One region of the Vagococcus lutrae genome, then DNA from elsewhere that is predicted to be linked to it. Evidence: predicted binding sites of a transcription regulator. Region 1 holds the regulator's gene; the other holds the start of a gene.
The links. The regulator NrdR, encoded in region 1, represses ribonucleotide reductase genes. The targets are predictions, from matches to a motif close to ACACNATATATNGTGT.

Region 1 (5,193 bases):
TCGGCATCCCGTTCGTAGATTTCTGATGTCATATATCGTTCATCAATTTCAAAAGATAAAGGAATCTCTGTCGGTTCAAGTGAACGTGTCGACGGTAATGTTAGCGTGCCTTCAACCTTTAAAGACAAAAGATACTCTTCTTCATCAACAGCTAAAAAGCCTTCGACATTAAAAGGTGAGGCAGCTAGAACGCTTGCTTCTCGTTCCATCAACTCTTTTTCAATGACGATTGTTTCTTTAATCGGTAATTGTTGACCTTTAAACTTATTTAATGCTGATAATGCCCATTTCATTTTTCTCACCTCTTAAGCAACAAGAATGATTATACTAGTATTCCTATCGATTGTCAACGATTTTTCCTAGACAGATATCGACAGAAGCACACGTTATTTCTTTAGGATAAGCGACGATTCTTGCCCACCATTTTAATTTCTTTTGATAAAAAGCGCACGCGTTCCATAATACGTTTCGCTTTCAATGGTTCGTCTTCCCCTCTTTGCGTAATGCGCAAATGTTCATTTTCTAACTGTTCCATACTAAAGTTAGAGCTAAAAAATGTTGGAAGCTGCTCTTGCATACGATATTGCAAGATAACCCCTAAGACGTCATCTCGAATCCAACTACTCATCGAATCAGCTCCGATATCATCAATCATGAGAACCGGTGTCTTTTTCACCGCGTCTAGTTTTTCGCCCGTCGTATTCGTCCCAATCGCATTTTTCATTTCCACTGCAAAGGTGGGGAAATGAACAAGTGTTGTTTGATAACCACGTTCTGCGAGCTCATTGGCTATGGCCCCTAAAAGATACGTTTTCCCCACGCCAAACGATCCTTGAAAATACAAACCTGGGACAAACTGCTTACCGGCCTGCGTATAAGATTCGATAAACTTCAAACTCTCATCCAAAGCTAACATCCGTTCATTTGTCACTTCAAATTGATCAAAACTAGCATGACGTATATCTCTGGGCATATCTATCGTTGTCACTCGTTTTTTTACCTTCTCTGCCTCTTGAGCTTCAATCAGAGCTTCCGTTGGGACGTACGTGACATCGATTCCATAGCTTTGTAGCACAAGCTTTGGTTCATATCCAGGAGCAATCTGTGTCGGGTCTGATACACGAAACTTCGCTTGTTCTTGAATAAATTCATTCAAATTACTAATACTTCGGTCAATCATCTCGTCCGTTAACTGCTCTTGATGCTCGTTTAAAAATTGAGCCACTTCTGGATGTTGCAATATTTCTTGTTTAATTGCCTGAAAACGATCATTCCACTGCTGTCTACGCATAACTTCCCCCATGGCATTTCCAACATTTTCCATTAATTATCCTCCTTTCTTGTCTTATTTTTCATGGCACGCAGTCGTTCATTAATTTGCGCTAACGTTTCATTTGAAACAGGTGTTTCTTGCTGTTCTTGATTTACCCACTTCGGCAAAGATTCTTTGCGTGATGAATGAACCACTTGATTATTTTTAGAATAATTTTTGCGTTTCGTAGTCGGCTTACTTACCATATCTTTAACTTTATCAATCGCCATTTCCGGTGTTTTAATACCCGTTTGAGCCCAATCATTGGCAATTTTATTGGCGTATTTTGATTCAAGGACAGGATTATTTTGTATCACCAAGCAATAATGCACTAAAATATTAATAACACTATTGGATAAAGGCGTTTGATTGACTAGATTTCGAATAACCCATCGCTCATCTTCTGAAACAAAACCTTGTTTTTGTTGTTTAATATCTTCTAAAAACACCATAGGATACAATGTTTCGCTGATCATGATGACTTGGCGTTCTCCCTCAGTATATCCTTGTTTTTCTAGTTGGTTGTAGCGCTTCATTAATTGCTCTTTTTCTGTTAAAGATGCTTCTTCTATTTTCGTAGAAACCGTACTTTTTTTAATAGCAGGTGCCTGTCGTTTAACAATTAATCGTTGTAAACGAGACAAATCAACCTGATTGGTTTCAAAATTAACACTCGCTTCGACAAATGTCTTCATCGTCAACTCATTCAGACCGTATAGCTGATGCAAGCTGAGAATCATCGGTTTTAGTTGCTCTGTCACGTGACGCTCATCTAGCTTTAAGGACGCAATGAGTTGATTGAAAAATTGCCAATCAAATGACGAAATCATTGTCGCTTGTGTTTGTTGAAGCGACTCTTCAGGCTCTATCATGCCTTCTGGTACTTCATAGGCTAATACGCGTTCGTGATTCACTTGATAGACATTCACAAAAGATTCTGTTACCTCTTTAAAATTATCTCGTGATTCTTCGATTACTTGATAGTAACGAGATAGAGTATTAAAACGACGCTCTCCGATTTTTTCTAATAGAAGTGTTGCAAGTAACGGATCTTGTAAAATTTTTATCGCACTGAGTGGTGGCTGCAACTGATAGCGCCATTCACGTTTATCTTTTTCTTCTAATTGATACACTTTCAATAGACCGATTCCCTCTAATTTTTGACGACCGAGATAAAACTGTTGTAAATCTATATCTAACTGATTTAAAATATCGGCATGTAAAAAATAGCGGTCCTTTTGGCCGACTTTATCCACGTCTAAAAACGTCGTCAAAGCGTGATATAAGGTAAAGCCTGTCATACCAATGACAGGCTGATAAAATTCGGCTAGCGTTTGATAATCTTCACGTGTTAAAGTGCCGATAAGCGTGACTGAAAAGGTATCCTTAGGATGTACATATTCCCAAGCATTTTTCATCGGCTCACACTCCTAATTCTCATCTTGATTTTCTTTTGATGATTGCGTATTCTTTTTGACAATTTCTTGCATTTCTTCAAAGAAAACTCCTACATCTTTAAATTGTCGGTACACGCTCGCAAAACGAATATAAGCAATTTCGTCTAGGTGCACTAAGCCTTCCATGACAAACTCACCTACTTGGTTAGTTGACACTTCATTTTCTCCTAATGCACGGACTTTATTTTCTACTTGATCAACCAACGCTTCCATTTGGTCAAGTGAAACGGGACGTTTTTCGGCAGAGCGAATAATCCCTCTTAAAACTTTATCGCGGTTAAATTCTTCGCGATCGCCATTTTTCTTAATGACTAATAGGGGCGTCGCTTCTATTCTTTCAAACGTTGTAAAACGGTATCCACATTTTTCACATTCTCGTCGACGACGTATCGCACGTCCTTCATCTGATGGTCGACTATCTACCACTCGTGATCCATTGTAATGGCATTTTGGACATTGCATATCCTCACCTCATTTTCTGCTGACATTATAAACAATATCATCATCTTGATACCTTTATTATAACATGAAAAAGCGGTATTGGTACAGTTGTATCATTTGAACGTTTTAAACTGTTCTATCAACCAATTCTGAACTTGTTCGTAAGTCTCAGCGATTGTTTGACTATTATCTATCACAATATCTGCACGTACTTTTTTTTCTTCAATTGGTAATTGAGAGGCAATACGGTCACGCGCTTGTTGAACAGTGAGTTCGTCTCTTTCCATTAAGCGTGCTATCTGCGTTTTTTCCGGAACATAGACGACCATAATCGCATCAAACGTGCGTTGATAATCCGCCTCATATAATAAAGGAATGTCAAACACAATCAGCGGCACCCTTTCATTTTCCCATTTTTCTTTTGCCATCATCATTTTTTGATGAATTTCTTGATGTAAAATCTGATTTAACATTTCTCGTTTATCTTCATCTTTAAAAATTATTTCTCCTAGCTTTTTTCGATTTAACGAACCATCTTCTAGAAGAATCTCTGTGCCAAAAGTTTTAACGATTTCTGCAAGGCCGTCTGTCCCTGGCTCGACAACTTCACGAGCTATTACATCGGCATCCACTACTGGAATATCATGTTGACGAAAAAAACGTGACACAGTTGATTTCCCTGTTGCAATGCCCCCAGTTAATCCTAACGTATAGGTCATCTTTTACTTCCTTCTTTCTAATGAAGTATTTGACACTTCGGACAAAAATGTGTCCCTCTCTGTGCCACTTTTATTTTCTTGATAGGTGTTTGACATCGGTCACAAGCCTGCCCCGTCTGTCCATAAACTTTAAGCGCTACTTGAAATTTTCCCGCTTCCCCCAGAGCATTTTTATACGTTCGAATCGTCGTCCCACCTGCTGCTACGGCTCGCGCTAGCACTTCAATTATCGCACCGTGTAAGACTTCTATCTCAACTTTTGTCAACGTATTAGCTGGTTGTTCTGGATGAATACGTGCTTGATATAAGGCTTCATCTACGTATATATTTCCCAACCCAGTAACAAGATGCTGATCTAATAATAGTGGCTTAATCGCTTTTACACGTCGCCCTAGCTGTTCTTCAAAAACAGTAAGGTTAAAATCAGGTAACACTGGTTCTGGACCTAGTTTTTTAATCCCACGATATTCTTCTGCTTGGTGCTTGTCGATAAGCGCCATCCGACCAAATTTTCTGACATCTAAATAGCGCAATTCCGTGCCATCATTAAAATGAAACACCACATGCGTATGTTTCATTAACGGGTCATCAGATTGATGAAATTCATACTTTCCTTCCATTCTTAAATGAGAAATCAAATCGAAGTGTGTCAAACGAATAATTAAAAACTTGCCTCTTCTTAAAATAGCTTCGATTGACTCACCTATTAATGCTAGTTTAAATTTTTCAATATCGGTTGTTTCTATAATTTTAGGCCACATCACGCTCACAGACTCAATCGTTTTATTGACAACTAACTGTTCTAAGCCTGTTCTGACAGATTCTACCTCTGGTAATTCTGGCATGTTTCATACCTCTTTCTCTTATATAATAGGAAAAGAGAAAGTAACTATCTCACTTTCTCTTCCTTTATTATTTTGCATCGTACCATGTATCGCCATAGCTACTGTCCGCTCTTAAAGGCACACGTAATGTCGTAATAGTTTCCATAACGTCGGTCACCAGTTTTTCAAGAGCTGGTATCTCGTCAGCGGGCGCTTCAAAGACAAGCTCATCATGAACTTGTAATAACATCGTAGCTTGTAGGCCTTCTGCTTCTATTCGCTTATCTAACTCAATCATGGCCAATTTCAAGATATCGGCAGCACTTCCTTGAATAGGCGTATTAATCGCAGTACGTTCTGCGAAAGAGCGAATATTAAAGTTACGGGCATTAATGTCTGGTAAGAAACGACGACGATGCCACAACGTTTCCACATAACCT
Region 2 (5,193 bases), 550 kb from region 1:
TTGAAAATTCTGTGTCCCTAAGTGCTGAATCAAACTTTTAATACCATTATGTCCACCTGCACTGCCTTTTTGTCGCAAACGTATTTTTCCGATTGGCAAATCCATGTCATCATAGACGACTACAATATCTGATAAGTCTATTTGAAAATAATCCATTAAAGGGCGTATCGCTCGACCAGATTCATTCATATAGGTAACAGGTTTAGCTAATATCACTTTTTCTCCATTAATAAACGTTGTGGCAACGTCTGAATCAAACATCGCCTCATTCGGTTGAATCCCTAGTCGATGGCAAAGCTCATCGACCGTCATAAACCCAACGTTATGTTTTGTGGTCATATATTTTCGTCCTGGGTTTCCCAGTCCTACAATTAATTTCATGGTGCATATCCTCCATTATTTTATCCAACACAAAAGAGCTGAGCAACAAGCGCTGCTCAGTTTTTCTTCTTTATTATAGCACACACCGTTCAATGCGTCATAACGTAACCTTTACCCTTTATTCCATCCATGTCACGCATGAAAACCTTATTTTTTCATCTACAAAGAGAATGTGTTATGATACAATCAAGTCATTATTAAGATAAACGAGGGTGGGCTATGAGTAAACAAACGAAAATCATTGGTATATTATTATTAGTCTTAGTTGTAATGTTAGGCGGCGTTTATTTCTATCAACGAAACTTTTTTACGACTCACTTTTTACCTAAGACGTACGCAAACAATACTGATATTAGTGAACTAACGGTTGCACAAGCTGAGAAAAAAATGTTGGAACGTAACAAAAGTCAAGTCTATGAAATCAAAGAAGGAAAAGAAGTCATTGAAACACTTCCTAAAGAATCATTAGGTATTCATTACGACTTTCGTGATGATTTAAAAAAAGCGATGAAACAACAAAAGCCAAGTCGCTGGTTCCTTGACTCACGTCAGAAAAAACAATTAATTTTAACCAACCATAATTTAAATGAGCAAGAGTTACAAACACAACTCAATCAATTAAAAGAAAAGCTAGATAAGATAAATGAAGAACGACAACCTGCTCAAAATGCTTCGATTGAAAAAACGGAAGTGGGCTTTGAAATCAAACCAGAAGTTAAAGGCACGGCGATTGATACTGGAGAAGTCATGGCAGCTTTAACTAAATCGATTCAAGCAGGCGAGTCGACATTGGACGTTTCACACTTTGTTCACCAGCCAACGGTCAAAGCTAACGATCCAAAGTTAAAAGAAAAATTAACACAACTGGAAAAAATCTCTAATCAAACCGTGTCCTATACATTAAGTGGCGAAAAAATTGACGTACCAAAAGAAACTGTGACGTCATGGTTTATTTACAATCCTGAAAGTCAGGAAATCGATATTGACCAAGAAGCAACAAAAGCTTATTTAGCATCACTCGGTCAAAAATACAACACGAGTACTAATCCAACCAAGTTTAAGAGTACCAAGCGTGGTGAAGTTACCGTTCCTGCTGGCACTTACAGTTGGACACTTGCTGTCGATACGGAAGCAGCCGCCTTACGTGAAGACTTATTAGCTGGCAATAGTGTCAATCGCGTTCCAGCATTTCAAGGTAGCGCACCAGCTGGGGCACCATTAATCGGCAACACCTATATCGAAATCGACATGAGCAATCAACACATGTACTTTTATAAAAATGGTAAATTAGAATTGGAAACAGATATCGTTTCAGGAAAACCAACTACTCCTACCCCACACGGCGTTTTTTATGTTTGGGATAAGGTAAAAGACACGACGTTGCGAGGCACTAACGACGATGGTTCAAAATATGCTTCCCCTGTCGACTACTGGATGCCAATTGATTGGACGGGTGTAGGAATTCATGACTCTCCTTGGCAACCAGCTTACGGAGGGCAACTATGGGAAACAATCGGTTCACACGGTTGTATCAATACCCCACCATCACTCGCCGGTAATTTATTTAACGCTGTAGAAGTCGGCACGCCTGTTTTAGTTTTTTAATCAGCAAAAGACGTCACCTTTATTAAAAAGGTGACGTCTTTTTTTACCACTAGATATAGTAGGTCACATCATTTCAAAATAATCTTTTTATTGAATAAAATCTCAATCAATCATGAATATTTTTATCCTTTAACTATAAATCTAAAACAAGACCACTATGAAAAAAACTAATGAAAACACACCACTTCTTGCTTATCACTCCTAAACCACTTAATCCTCCCTACTCTTGTTCAACACTAAACATTGTATATAAGATTTTTGTCACACACAAGATATAGTGTTTTAGCAAGGAAAAATGTTTGACTTCACCACAATTTAAGGTATACTAATAATTACGAATAATAAACATATGGAGGTCATGATAGATGAAAACAATAACACTTTACACAAAAAACAATTGCCCTCAATGTAAAATGACTAAACGATTTTTAGCACAAAAAGATGTGACATTTGAAGAAATCAACATTGATGAGCAACCACAATATATAGATTGGTTAAAAGAACAAGGACACCGCACTGTACCCGTTCTAACAACAAATGAAAGTATGACTATCGTCGGATTCCGTCCAGATCAATTAAAAGCGTTGGCTGTTTAATATGAAAATTGTTTATTTTAGTGTGACCGGTCAAACCCGTCGCTTTATCAAAAAAGTCGATTTGCCAGCTTATGAAATTGATCCGATGAATCCCTTTCACGAATTAAATGAACCTTACTTACTAGTCGTTCCTACTTATGATGTTGATGTCACCGAAGTAGTGAACGATTTTATTGAGTACAAAAGTAATCAGCAAAATTTAGTCGCTGTTGCCGGTGGTGGCAACCGTAATTTTGCCGATCTTTTTATTTTTACAGCGAAGGATATCGCTCGGGACTACAACATTCCCTTGGTCTTCTCGTTTGAATTTAACGGGACACCTGAAGATGTTGAAAATTTCAAGAAAGTAGTGAGTGACCTTGAGTCTAAAAGAACTAACTGATGTGACTTATTTTGAACTGAATAATGAAATTAATCGTCCTGTCGATAATCAAATCCCTTTACATAAAGATAAAGAAGCCTTAGCTGCTTTCTTTAAAGAAAATGTTGAACCTAATACGATGACTTTTTCCTCTATTCCTGAAAAAATCGCCTATTTGATTGAACATGATTATCTAGAAAAAGAATTTATCGAAAAATATGACATGGCTTTTATTGAAGAGCTATATGACTATCTTTTCGCACAAAACTTTGAATTCAAGTCATTTATGGCTGCTTATAAGTTTTATTCACAGTATGCATTGAAAAATAATGCGGGAACGCAATACTTAGAACGTTACGAAGACCGCGTTGCTTTTAATGCGTTATACTATGCAGACGGCGACCAAGAGTTGGCAAAAAACTTAGCGGAAGAGATGATTTATCAACGTTATCAACCGGCTACTCCTTCTTTCTTAAACGCTGGTCGTAAACGTCGTGGCGAACTCGTTTCTTGTTTCTTACTACAAGTAACTGACGATATGAACAGTATTGGCCGTTCCATCAACAGCGCGCTACAACTATCACGTATCGGTGGTGGTGTAGGGATTTCTCTTTCTAACTTGCGTGAAGCAGGGTCTCCTATTAAAGGATTTGAAGGGGCAGCGAGTGGGGTCGTGCCTGTCATGAAACTTTTTGAAGATAGCTTTAGTTATAGTAATCAACTTGGTCAACGTCAAGGAGCTGGGGTTGTTTATCTTGATGTTTTCCACCCAGATATTGAAATGTTCCTGTCTACTAAGAAAGAAAACGCCGACGAAAAAATCCGCGTTAAGACACTTTCTCTTGGTTTAACCGTTCCTGATAAGTTTTACGAATTGACACGCGAAAATAAGGAAATGTACTTATTTAGCCCTTATAGTATCGAACGTGAATATGGCGTGCCGTTTTCATACATTAACATTACTGAAAAATATGACGAACTAGTTGCAAATCCAAACATCCGCAAAACTAAAATCAATGCCCGCGATTTGGAAAATGAGATTAGTAAATTACAACAAGAATCGGGTTATCCTTATATCATTAATATTGATGAAGCTAACCGCCAAAATCCAATAGACGGAAAAATCATTATGAGTAACTTGTGTTCTGAAATCTTACAAGTTCAAACACCTTCTGTGATTAATGACCGTCAAGAATATGAAGAGCTTGGAACAGATATTAGTTGTAACTTAGGCTCAACAAATATTCCAAACTTAATGGAGAGCCCTGATTTTGGTAAATCTGTACGTACGATGACACGTGCCTTGACATTTATCACAGACTCTTCTGACATCGAAGTTGTCCCTTCAATACGTAACGGCAATCGTTTAAACCATACGATTGGGTTAGGTGCTATGGGATTACACTCTTACTTCGCTAAAAACCAAATGATTTACGGTTCTGAAGAATCCCTTGATTTTACAAATGTCTACTTCATGTTATTAAACTATTGGACACTTGTAGCAAGTAACCAAATCGCCAAAGAACGTGGCGAAAGTTTTTCAAACTTTGAAAAATCGGATTATGCTAACGGGACTTACTTTGACCGTTATATCGAAGATGTGGTCACACCAAAATTTGATAAAGTCAAAGCCCTATTTGCCAATATCGATATACCGACAGCTGCAGACTGGCAAGCATTGAAAGAAAATGTCATGCGTGATGGCTTATACCATCAAAACCGCTTAGCCGTTGCGCCAAATGGTTCTATTTCATATATTAATGACACTAGTGCGAGTATCCATCCGATTACTCGTTTAGTTGAAGAACGTCAAGAAAAGAAAATCGGAAAAATTTACTATCCTGCACCATACTTAAGTAATGACACCTTACCATACTACACGTCCGCTTACGATATGGACATGCGAAAAGTTATCGATGTGTATGCTACGGCACAAAAACATGTCGATCAAGGTATGAGTTTGACACTATTCATGCGTTCTGATATTCCTGAAGGCTTGTACGAATGGAAAACAGAAACAACAAAACAAACGACACGTGATTTAAATATTCTACGCCACTATGCTTTCCATAAGGGCATCAAATCTATTTATTACATCCGTACCTTTACGGAAGATGAAGAGGAAATCGGCAGTAATCACTGTGAGAGCTGTGTCATCTAATTTTGAAGGAGGAAAACAGAGTGAGTCACGAAACATATTATGAAGCCGTCAACTGGAATGCTATTGAAGATATGATTGATAAATCAACA

Region 2: the regulator NrdR is predicted to act here: its motif matches at 2,252-2,267, upstream of nrdH (glutaredoxin-like protein NrdH).

The regions. Positions count from the first base shown of each region.
Region 1 is NZ_CP097017.1:115,837-121,029, reverse strand. Features, by position in the region: gene M2919_RS00615 (YceD family protein) at 1-293, opposite strand, end outside; gene dnaI (primosomal protein DnaI) at 395-1,324, opposite strand; gene M2919_RS00605 (replication initiation and membrane attachment family protein) at 1,324-2,730, opposite strand; gene nrdR (transcriptional regulator NrdR) at 2,743-3,231, opposite strand; gene coaE (dephospho-CoA kinase) at 3,324-3,929, opposite strand; gene mutM (DNA-formamidopyrimidine glycosylase) at 3,947-4,774, opposite strand; gene polA (DNA polymerase I) at 4,842-5,193, opposite strand, start outside.
Region 2 is NZ_CP097017.1:1,625,634-1,630,826, reverse strand. Features, by position in the region: gene pth (aminoacyl-tRNA hydrolase) at 1-381, opposite strand, end outside; gene M2919_RS07895 (L,D-transpeptidase family protein) at 601-1,986, shown strand; gene nrdH (glutaredoxin-like protein NrdH) at 2,352-2,582, shown strand; gene nrdI (class Ib ribonucleoside-diphosphate reductase assembly flavoprotein NrdI) at 2,584-2,964, shown strand; gene nrdE (class 1b ribonucleoside-diphosphate reductase subunit alpha) at 2,942-5,104, shown strand; gene nrdF (class 1b ribonucleoside-diphosphate reductase subunit beta) at 5,125-5,193, shown strand, end outside.